3 regions of the Mesorhizobium sp. M1A.F.Ca.ET.072.01.1.1 genome follow, and region 3 is predicted to be linked to each of the others. Evidence: riboswitches for the same ligand, from Rfam matches in the RefSeq annotation. Region 3 holds a riboswitch; each other region holds the start of a gene.

Region 1 (3,254 bases), on a different contig from region 3:
GGACCTCGTCGTCGGTCGCCGGCGGATCGAAGTTGAACAGGGTCTTGATGTTTCGGCACATGCTTTAACTCCTTACCTGCTTTCTGCCCGAACCGGTCTGACATTGTGCACCGAGGTGTGTTGAGATTCAGGTCAGACCGAGCCGAAAATGGCGGGTTCCGAGAACCGGACCGGAGCGTACTTGAAGGACGTGAGCACCGGAACCGCAGAAAGCCGCGTTTGCAGGCGGCCTCACCTGAATATCAATACACCTCACTCGGCGTCGAGCGGCTCCGTTCCAACCGGCTTGCCGTCGCGCGAGAGCCTGATCTTCTCGACCTTGTCCTCGGCGGCCTTGAGCAAGCGGTCGCAATGAGCCTTCAGCGCCTCGCCGCGCTCGTAGATCTTGATCGACTGGTCGAGCGGAACGTCGCCGCGCTCCAGATCATCGACGATCTTCTCCAGCGCGTCGAGCGCCTGTTCGAAGCTCATCGCCTTGACGTCTTGGTTAGCTTCATCAGCCATCATTCATCCCTTCATCAGCCGCCCGACATGGGCGGCGACCGAAAATGCCAATCCTTGCAGATCGTAACCGCCCTCCAGCAGGCTGACGAGCCGGTTGCCGCTGTGGCGCCCGGCGCGCTCCATCAGCTGGCCGGTCGCCCAGTCGAAATCATCCTCGGTCAGGTTGATCGCGGCCAGCGGATCGCGATGGTGCGCATCGAAACCGGCGGAAATGATGATCAGATCCGGCTGGAAGGCGTCGATCGACGGCAGCACGCGCGACAGGAAGGCGTCGCGGAACGTGTCGCTGCCGGTGCTCGGCGCAAGCGGCGCGTTGACGATGTTGCCGGCGCCGGTCTCGCTCTTGGCACCGGTGCCCGGATAAAGCGGCATCTGGTGGGTCGAGCAATAGAGCACCGACGGATCGTCCCAGAAAATGTCCTGCGTGCCGTTGCCGTGATGCACATCCCAATCGACGATGGCGACGCGCTCGGCCAGATGCTTCTCCTGCGCATAACGGGCGGCGATCGCCGCGGTGTTGAACAGGCAAAAGCCCATCGCGGTCGCTTTTTCGGCGTGATGGCCGGGCGGACGCGCGGCAACGAAGACATTGGCGGCACGGCCCTCGAACACATCGTCGACGGCGGCGTTCGCCGCGCCGATCGCCGTCACCGCCGCATGCCAGCTTTTCGGGCTGGCGCTGGTGTCGGCATCGATCGAGACGATCCCCGTCTCGGGAATCGCAGCGCGGACACGGCCGACGAAATCCTCCGGATGCGCGTAAAGGATAGTCGCCTCGTCGCCTTCCGGCGCCTCGACGCGGTCGAGGGCCGAAAAAGCCTCGTCGTCGAGCACGCGCTCGATGGCGCGCAAACGGTCGGGCCGCTCGGGGTGGCCGGGCGGCGTGAGGTGTTCCAGGAATACCGGATGAGTGTAGAGACGAGTGGTCATGGCGCCTAATCTAGGCACCTGTCGCACGGATAGCCATGTTTCAGCGCCGAATGATTGGGGAAATCGCGCCCAATCGTGTCGCTGGCGGCATTGGCCCGGCTTCGGCTTCGCGATAAGGTCGCGTCGCTGCCTGGTGCCCGCAACGCGGGAGAATCGGGAACACGGTTGAAATCCGTGGCGTGCCCAACGCTGTGAGGGGGACCGCGCCGGCAAACGCCACTGTCCCAGACGGGAAGGCGCCGGATGCGGGTCGATCCCGAGCCAGAAGACCGGCCCGGCAGACATGGTCATCCGCATGGTCAGGCGGAGGACTGCTTATCGCAAGGGGACAAGCGATGCAGGCACGAACAGCCGCCGCCGGCGGCGATGACTTTGACCAATTGGCGCGCGACGCCGTCTACCGGGCCATGTTCACCCGGCGCGACGTGCGCAGCCATTTCCTTACCGACGATCTCGACGACAGCGTTTTGGCGCGGCTGCTCACCGCGGCACACCACGCGCCGTCGGTCGGCTACATGCAGCCCTGGAACTTCATCATCATCCGGGACGCCACAAGGCGGCGGCAGGTGCGCGACCTTTTCCTCGCCGCGCGCGAACAGGAACTGCCGGCGATCGAGGTGGAGCGGCGGGCGCTCTACCGCAAGCTGAAGCTCGAGGGCATCTGCGAAAGCGCGCTCAACCTGTGCATCACCTGCGACCGCCAGCGCTCGAAGAACTCGCCGCTCGGGCGCTGGCACAATCCGGAGATGGACCTCTACAGCACCGTCTGCGCGGTGCAGAATTTCTGGCTCGCGGCGCGGGCGGAAGGCGTCGGGGTCGGCTGGGTGAGCATCATCGAGCCCGAAGCGCTGAAGCGACTGCTGTCGATCCCCGAGCACGTCACGCCGATCGCCTATCTCTGCGTCGGCCGCGTCTCGGAATTCGCGCCGAGGCCCGACCTCGAAGCGCATGGCTGGGGCAAGCGCCTGCCGCTGCCCGAGCTGGTGATGAGCGAGACCTTTTGCGGCGCCGGCGAGGCGCCGCTCAAATCGGCGATCGCTCGCCTTGGTTCCCGTGAAGGGGCGAAGCCGTGATCAGGCGGCCTTCGTGGCCGGGGCTGCTGCTCAAGCGGTCCTTGGCGAATCCCAGCGCGAGCCGCCGAAGGGGCTGAGCGCCTTGTCGCGCAGCTCCCTGAACTTGGACGAGGCTTCGGCCAGGCGCCGGTCCCATTCCGGATTGGGGACCTGGCCCTCGATGGCGGCGAAGTAGACCTGCATCAGCGAAGCGATGGCGAAGGGCTCGATGAAAGCCGCCTTGAAGGCCCAGGCGAAGACGATGGCCAACACGAAGGCCCAGCCGGCAAGCTGGCCCGGCATGGCCCAGAGGATCGCGGCGGCGGGCGCCAGCATCAAAAGAAAGATGACGAAGGAAACACCCCACATGATCACCGCCAGCCAGACGGCGTTCTTGACCATCAACTTGCCGTTCTGCGCGTAGAGCACGACGCCTTGCCTGGCGGTCTCGAAAGGCGAGTTGGAATTGGTGCGGATGTTGTAGCCGAGGATGATCTCGTCGACATAGGTCAGCGACAGGCGGATGACGGTATTGATGAAGCTCACCAGACCGCTTAAGCCTGGAATGGGTAGGAACGCAGCAATGCCGCCGATCAGCCCTGTGATGGCGCGGATGGCGCCTTTCACCAGCTGGTCGACGACGAAAAGGATGTTGGCCTCGGCGAAGCGCTTCGTCACCACTTCGCGCGCATAGGCGATCTGGCCCTGGCCGTCGGGAACGTCCTGCCCGTCGATCAGATGGACCATGACGGCGATATGGCCTGCCTT
Region 2 (3,254 bases), on a different contig from region 3:
CGTGGGCGCCGGATTGGGCGCCGGTTCGCAAGGCGTGTCGGCGGGCGTGGGCGCCAGTGCCGACGGTGTCGGCGGCGCAAACGTCGGCGCATCGACCGGCGGCGGATCGCTCGGCGTCAATGCCGGCGGCAATCTGGGCAGCACCAGCACAGGAGTGTCGACAAGCGTCGGCGCCGCCGCCGCGGGCGACGATCCTTCCGCCGTCAGCGGATCGGCTGCCTCTGCGCAGAACCCGGCCGCGGTGCCGACAGCCCCTGCTTTGGCCAAAAGCGCGGCGCAGACCATTGTGCTGCCTCCAGTGCTGAGGCCCTCCAGATCCGCCGGCGGCGACCTCCGGCGGGTCACCAAAGGCTATCGCATCCCGCCGCTGTCACCTCCGAAGACGATACCGGGCACGCCGGCCGCCGTAGTGCGCGCCTGTCGCGCCGCGATCGCGGCGGCCGCCAAGCCCCTCGGCGCCGTGCGTGTTTACACGGTCAGCGCCGGCCCCTTGCGTCAACGCCGAAGCGGGCTCAACGCGCCGATCGAGGTGCGCATAGACTATGACAGGCGAGGCGGCATCGAAGTGAGGCAGGCGAAAGTCGGCTGTCGTCTAAATGCGAAGGGCGCGGTCACCGCGGTGATTTAGGCCAAGGCAGAACGGCCGTTGCCATCCTTCCTGCCGGTTGCAACCTCGGCGGTTTGGCAATTCCTCGCCCCCACAAGGTGGATGGGAGAGGTGGCTCGGCGCAGCCGAGACGGAGCGGGGGAGCGCCATATCCGATAACCCTGCCGACCGCAGGCGCAGACCGCGGCCGGCTGCAGACAAGGCGCCCGCGCTTCGGCTAGAGTTCCGCCGGGCGCAAAAAAATCGTCGAAGGGGAGCATCGCGATGAACGAAGTCAGGCCGATCGCCGAGATCGCGAGCTATCACGCCCATATCTACTACGGCGGGCAGGCCGAGCGGCAGCATGCCGAATGGCTGCGCCAGCGCATCGCAGAACGGTTCCGCGTGCGCCTGGGCAATTGGCGCGACGAGCCGGTCGGCCCGCACAAGCAAGCCATGTACCAGGTCTCCTTCGCCACCGAGATCTTTGCCACGCTGGTTCCCTGGCTGATGCTGAACCATGGCGGCCTAAGCATCCTCATCCATCCCAACACCACCAACCCCAAGCGCGACCACCTTATCGACCCGATCTGGATCGGACGCGCACTGCCGGTGAAGGGCGAGGTGCTTGGCGAGGAGGACGAGGCGGAGGATGCGCTGGAGGTGAATACCGAGCCGACGCTGGGGGTGTAAGGGGGGCGTAGCCCTCTCGTCACGATGGCGTGAGGGGCCTCTGGCCGTCGGAGTTGTCGATTGACTGGCCAACCGCGGTGTGGCGAATTCGCGCTGATGGTTCCCTTCGGGGATCAAAAGGGAACGCGGTGCGGAGAAATCCAAAGCCGTGGCTGCCCCCGCAACTGTAAGCGGCGTGCCGTTTTCACGATGCCACTGGCTGCATGGGCCGGGAAGGCGAAAGCGGCGGGAATCCGCGAGCCAGGAGACCTGCCATCATGGACGTCAAAGCAGAACATCGGACGGGGTGATCCGGTGTGCGCGCCTGGCCGGACGGCGGGGCGAGTTCCCTGCGATGACAGGCAACGTCAAAGGCAGAACCATGCTGATCCAACTATCGAAAATGCTGAACAAAAGCGCGCCCGACCTGAAGGCCAGACTGATAACGATCTACGGCGCGCTCGCCATTCTCAACGTCGGGGCGTGGCTGTGGGCTTTCGTCGCCTTCCACGACAAGCCGACATTGCTTGGCGTCGCTCTCGTCATTTATGGCCTCGGCTTGCGCCATGCCGTCGATGCCGACCACATAGCGGCCATCGACAATGTCACGCGCAAGCTGATGCAGAACGGCAAACGGCCGGTCTCCGTCGGTTTCTTTTTCGCACTCGGCCATTCGACGATCGTCGTCATCGTCGCTGCGGCTATCGCGGCGGCAACGTCCCTGCTCGGCCGTTTCCAAAGCCTTCAGGAGATTGGCGGCACGATCAGTACCGGCGTTTCCGCACTCTTCCTGCTCGCCATCGCGGCGATGAACATCGTCATCTTCTTCTCGATCTACAGAAGCTATCGGCGGGTGCGGGCCGGTGGGGCGTTTGTCGAGGAGGATCTGGACCTGCTGCTCAACAATCGCGGCTTCCTGGCCCGCGTCTTCCGCCCGATGTTCCGGCTGGTGTCGCGCAGCTGGCACATGTTCCCACTTGGTTTCCTCTTCGGCCTTGGTTTCGACACCGCGACCGAAGTCGCCATGTTCGGCGTGTCCGCGGCACAAGCGGCCAAGGGCGTGCCGTTCGAAGCCATTCTGGTCTTCCCGGTGCTTTTCGCGGCCGGCATGTCACTGGTCGACACGACCGATGGTGTGATGATGCTCGGCGCCTATGAGTGGGCCTTCGTCAAGCCGATCCGCAAACTGTACTACAACATGACGATCACCCTGGTGTCGGTCCTTGTCGCAGTGCTGATCGGCGGCATCGAGGCGCTCGGCCTGATCGGTGACAAGCTCGGTCTGTCGGGCGGCTTCTGGAACGGCGTCGGCACGCTCAACGACAATTTCAACAATCTGGGCTTCGCCATTATCGGCATCTTCATCGCCGCCTGGGCGATCTCCTACGTCGTCTACAAGGCCAAGGGGCTGGACGATGTGGAGATCGGATCCGCAGCAAAGAATTCATAAGCCGCCGGCCGCGGCTGGCTGCAGCAGGCCAGCCGCATCTCTCTGCCATCAGATCCCGGCGGCTGCCAGCCTGCCTCCTTAAAGCGCCTCGGCAACAGGAAGCCGATGACGGCAAAGGCGACGATCGCCAGCTCTGTCAGCGGTGCCCGGCTTGACATTTTTGTTCCCATTTTGTTCACTGTTGGCCAGACAGCAACAGGAGATCGCCGGCCCGTGCGCACGCGCTTCAAAGGCATGCTGAGGACCCGTAGCCCAAGCCTTTGGAAGTTTGATGGAATTCTGCGCTTGGATAAGCCAGGGGTTAAGGCCTGGGATAAGCCCCATAATCCATAAGCCAGAATCCAGAGTCCAAATATCCAGAGTCCAGAACAGAAAAGCTGGCGCTTTTCTGTTCTAAAAAAGTGGGGAAGGGGAAAGCAAAAATGGGAGCAGCGCAAGCCATTCGGCGTACGGCGCTACGGCGAGGGCTCGGCGGCGCCAGCGAGCCTCCGACGTGGCGGCGAGCCGCCCTGTTCGGTCTCCCAGGATGAAACCGGCCTCACGTCA
Region 3 (3,254 bases):
CATGCGGCGACTTTCCTTCGGCGGCCAGTTCACTTTGATTACAGCAACGGACTCTAAGGCGGAAGCGTGACAGTTTAACCCGCTGAACCGTTTTAGGTGGCCTATGCTGCGACGCGGCGAGGGTTAGCGCAGCGGTTTCGGCGACGCAAGTCAAACCTTGTTCAAAATCCGGCCCTGGACGCCATATCGGAAGAAACTGGTCCGATCCGCTCCTGTTTGATTTCCTTCATGTTTTACTCCACTTTTCTATCCTGACATATCTCCCGCCATTTGCCTGCTAGCATGGCCGGAATCACCGACTGGAAACCCCGGCAAAGGATCGGTAGGGATGAAGGAAAAGATCTCGCTCGCCGCAGCAAGGCGCATTGCGCTCGGCGCGCAGGGTTTCACCGATGCGCGGCCTGCCGGCACGCCCGATCGTCGCCATCTCGCCCGCGTGCTTTCCCGAACTGGCCTGCTGCAGATCGATTCCGTCAGCGCCGTGGTGCGCGCCCACTATATGCCGCTCTATTCGCGCCTCGGCCCCTACCCGCTTGCGCTGCTCGACAACGCGGCCGTCACCCGCAAGCGAACCGTCTTCGAATACTGGGCCCATGAGGCTTCCTTCCTGCCCGTCGAGACCTATCCGTTGATGCGCTGGCGCATGCAGCGGGCCGAGAAAGGCGAGGAAATGTATCTCGGCCTCGCCAAATGGGGCCGCGAGCGCAAGGCGATGATCGAGGAGATCTACGGGCAAGTCGCGCAACGCGGGCCGATCGCCGCCTCCGACATCGAAGGCCACAAGGGCAATGGCGGATGGTGGGGCTGGAGCGAGGCCAAGCACGCTTTCGAATGGCTGTTCTGGGCCGGGCGCATCACCACCGCCTACCGGCGAGGATTCGAGCGCTATTACGACCTGCCCGAGCGGGTTCTGCCGCAGGCCATCCTCGACCTGCCGGTGCCCTCGGTCGAGGACGCGCATCGCCAATTGCTGCGCATTTCCGCCCGCGCCCATGGCATCGCAACCTATGGCGATCTGCGTGACTATTTCCGCCTGGCGCCTGGCGATACGAGAGCCAGGATCGAGGAACTGGTCGAGATGGGCGAACTGCTGCTGGTGAAGGTCGAAGGCTGGGACAAGCCCGCCTATCTCCACAAGGACGCCCGCTTTCCGCGCCGGATCGAGGCCCGCGCCCTGCTCGCGCCCTTCGATCCGGTGGTATTCGAACGCACCCGGACGGAAAAACTCTTCGGCTTCCGCTACCGCATCGAGATCTACACGCCGGCCGAGAAGCGCCAGTACGGCTACTACGTGCTGCCTTTCCTGCTCGGCGACCGGATCGTTGCCCGGGTCGATCTGAGAGCTGACCGCCCGGCCGGCGTGCTGCGCGTCCATGCGGCTTTTGCCGAAGCCGGCGCTCCCGCCGAAACGGCCGCACAGCTCTTCGATGAGTTGAAACAGATGCAGGCATGGCTCGGCTTGGAAACCATCGAGGTGACGCCGGCCGGCGACCTTGGGCCGGCGTTGGCCGACATTTCGGTGTCGTAGCCGCGCGTTGACATGCCAGCACCTCTAAGCCTAAATCCGCCGCAGACGGTCTCCTCCCGGCAAGGGGAGGAGCCAAGAGGGAATGCGGTGCGGGAAAACCCAAATCCGCGGCTGTCCCCGCAACTGTGAGCGACGAGCCTCAGCCGAAAACCACTGGGATGTTCCCGGGAAGGCGGCGCAAGGCGACGACCCGCGAGCCAGGAGACCTGCCGTCTGAGACATGAGAATCCGATCGCTCGGCGGGTTTTCCGGGCAAGGAGCCTGGTTTTGGATCGCAACGTCAGTTTTCCGGCTAATACCGCGGACATTTCGTCCGAACCCCGCGACGCGCTATCGGAAGTGACCGTCATCGTCTGCTCCTCCTGCCGAGATGAGACCGGTTCGGACGCGCATCCGCGTGCCGGCGCCCTCCTTGCCGAAGACGCGCGCCGCGCCGCGCCGGACGAGAAAATCCGCATCCGCACCGTCGAGTGTCTCGGCAATTGCAAACGCCGCCTGAGCGCGGCGCTGCTGCGCGACGGCTGCTGGAGCTATGTCTTCGGTGACCTGGAAACGACCAGCGGCGCCGACCTCGTCACCGGCGCAAAGCTCTTTGCCACCTCGACCGACGGCCTCATCCCGTGGCGAGGCCGGCCCGATTCCCTCAAGCGCGGCCTGGTTGCCCGCATCCCTCCCCTCGACCTGCTGAAGGACTGACATGACCGCATCCCTCTCCCGTGTTCCCTGCACTGTCGTCACCGGCTTTCTCGGCGCCGGCAAGACCACGCTGATCCGCAACCTGCTCGAAAACGCCAAGGGCAAGCGGCTGGCGATCATCGTCAACGAATTCGGCGATGTCGGCATCGACGGCGAGATCCTGAAAGGCTGCGGCGTCGACACCTGTCCGGAGGAAAACATCGTCGAACTGGCCAATGGCTGCATCTGCTGCACCGTCGCCGACGACTTCGTGCCGGCGCTCGACCAGATCCTGTCGCGCACGCCGAAAGTCGACCACATCCTGATCGAAACCTCCGGCCTCGCTTTGCCGAAGCCGCTCGTCCAGGCCTTCCAGTGGCCGACGGTGAAGAGCCGCGTGACGGTCGATGGCGTCATCGCCGTGGTCGACGGTCCGGCGCTGGCCGACGGCCGCGTCGCCGCCGATATGGACGCCCTGCAGGCGCAGCGCGCCGCCGACGATTCCCTCGACCACGATGATCCAGTCGAAGAGGTGTTCGAGGACCAGATCGCTTGCGCCGACCTGATCATCCTGTCGAAGAGCGATCTGATGGACGCGGCCGGCTCGGAGCGCGCCAACGCCGTCATCGGCGAGCACGTGGCGCGCGCGGTCAAGGTCGTACCGACCGCACAGGGCAAGGTCGACCCGTCGGTGCTGCTCGGTCTTGGCCTCGCCGTCGAAGACGACATCGAGAACCGCAAGACCCATCACGATGACGAGCTCGACCATGAGCATGACGATTTCGACTCCTTCGTCCTCGATATCCCGTCCATCGCCAGTCCGGATGAGCTGGCAAAGCGCGTCGCTCTCGCCGCCGAGCAGGAAAACGTTCTGCGCGTCAAAGGCTTTGTCGAGGTGGGTGGCAAGCCGATGCGGCTGCTGCTCCAGGCCGTCGGCCCGCGCGTCAACCACTATTACGACCGCGCCTGGACGTCGAACGACGACCGCCGATCGCGGCTCGTCGTCATCGGCCTCAAAGGGCTGAACCGCCCGGCGATCGAGCGTATCCTC

The links. Region 3 has a riboswitch for cobalamin ahead of EOA32_RS14545 (DUF1636 family protein). Riboswitches for the same ligand answer to the same signal wherever they lie in the genome.
Region 1: linked by a shared signal. The riboswitch ahead of bluB (5,6-dimethylbenzimidazole synthase) and the one ahead of EOA32_RS14545 (DUF1636 family protein) in region 3 are both predicted to bind cobalamin.
Region 2: linked by a shared signal. The riboswitch ahead of EOA32_RS17680 (HoxN/HupN/NixA family nickel/cobalt transporter) and the one ahead of EOA32_RS14545 (DUF1636 family protein) in region 3 are both predicted to bind cobalamin.

What each region holds. Positions count from the first base shown of each region.
Region 1 covers NZ_RZSF01000302.1:2,780-6,033, forward strand. Annotated here, with positions in the region: gene EOA32_RS29360 (DUF2277 domain-containing protein) at 1-61, opposite strand, end outside; gene EOA32_RS29365 (exodeoxyribonuclease VII small subunit) at 253-504, opposite strand; gene EOA32_RS29370 (histone deacetylase family protein) at 508-1,434, opposite strand; cobalamin riboswitch at 1,549-1,727, shown strand; gene bluB (5,6-dimethylbenzimidazole synthase) at 1,770-2,507, shown strand; gene EOA32_RS29380 (hypothetical protein) at 2,538-3,254, opposite strand, start outside.
Region 2 covers NZ_RZSF01000118.1:8,468-11,721, reverse strand. Annotated here, with positions in the region: gene EOA32_RS17690 (hypothetical protein) at 1-628, shown strand, start outside; gene EOA32_RS17685 (DOPA 4,5-dioxygenase family protein) at 872-1,279, shown strand; cobalamin riboswitch at 1,360-1,551, shown strand; gene EOA32_RS17680 (HoxN/HupN/NixA family nickel/cobalt transporter) at 1,641-2,708, shown strand; gene EOA32_RS17675 (HWE histidine kinase domain-containing protein) at 3,247-3,254, opposite strand, start outside.
Region 3 covers NZ_RZSF01000086.1:4,623-7,876, reverse strand. Annotated here, with positions in the region: gene EOA32_RS14555 (NADH-quinone oxidoreductase subunit A) at 1-3, opposite strand, end outside; gene EOA32_RS14550 (winged helix-turn-helix domain-containing protein) at 329-1,528, shown strand; cobalamin riboswitch at 1,558-1,757, shown strand; gene EOA32_RS14545 (DUF1636 family protein) at 1,796-2,224, shown strand; gene cobW (cobalamin biosynthesis protein CobW) at 2,226-3,254, shown strand, end outside.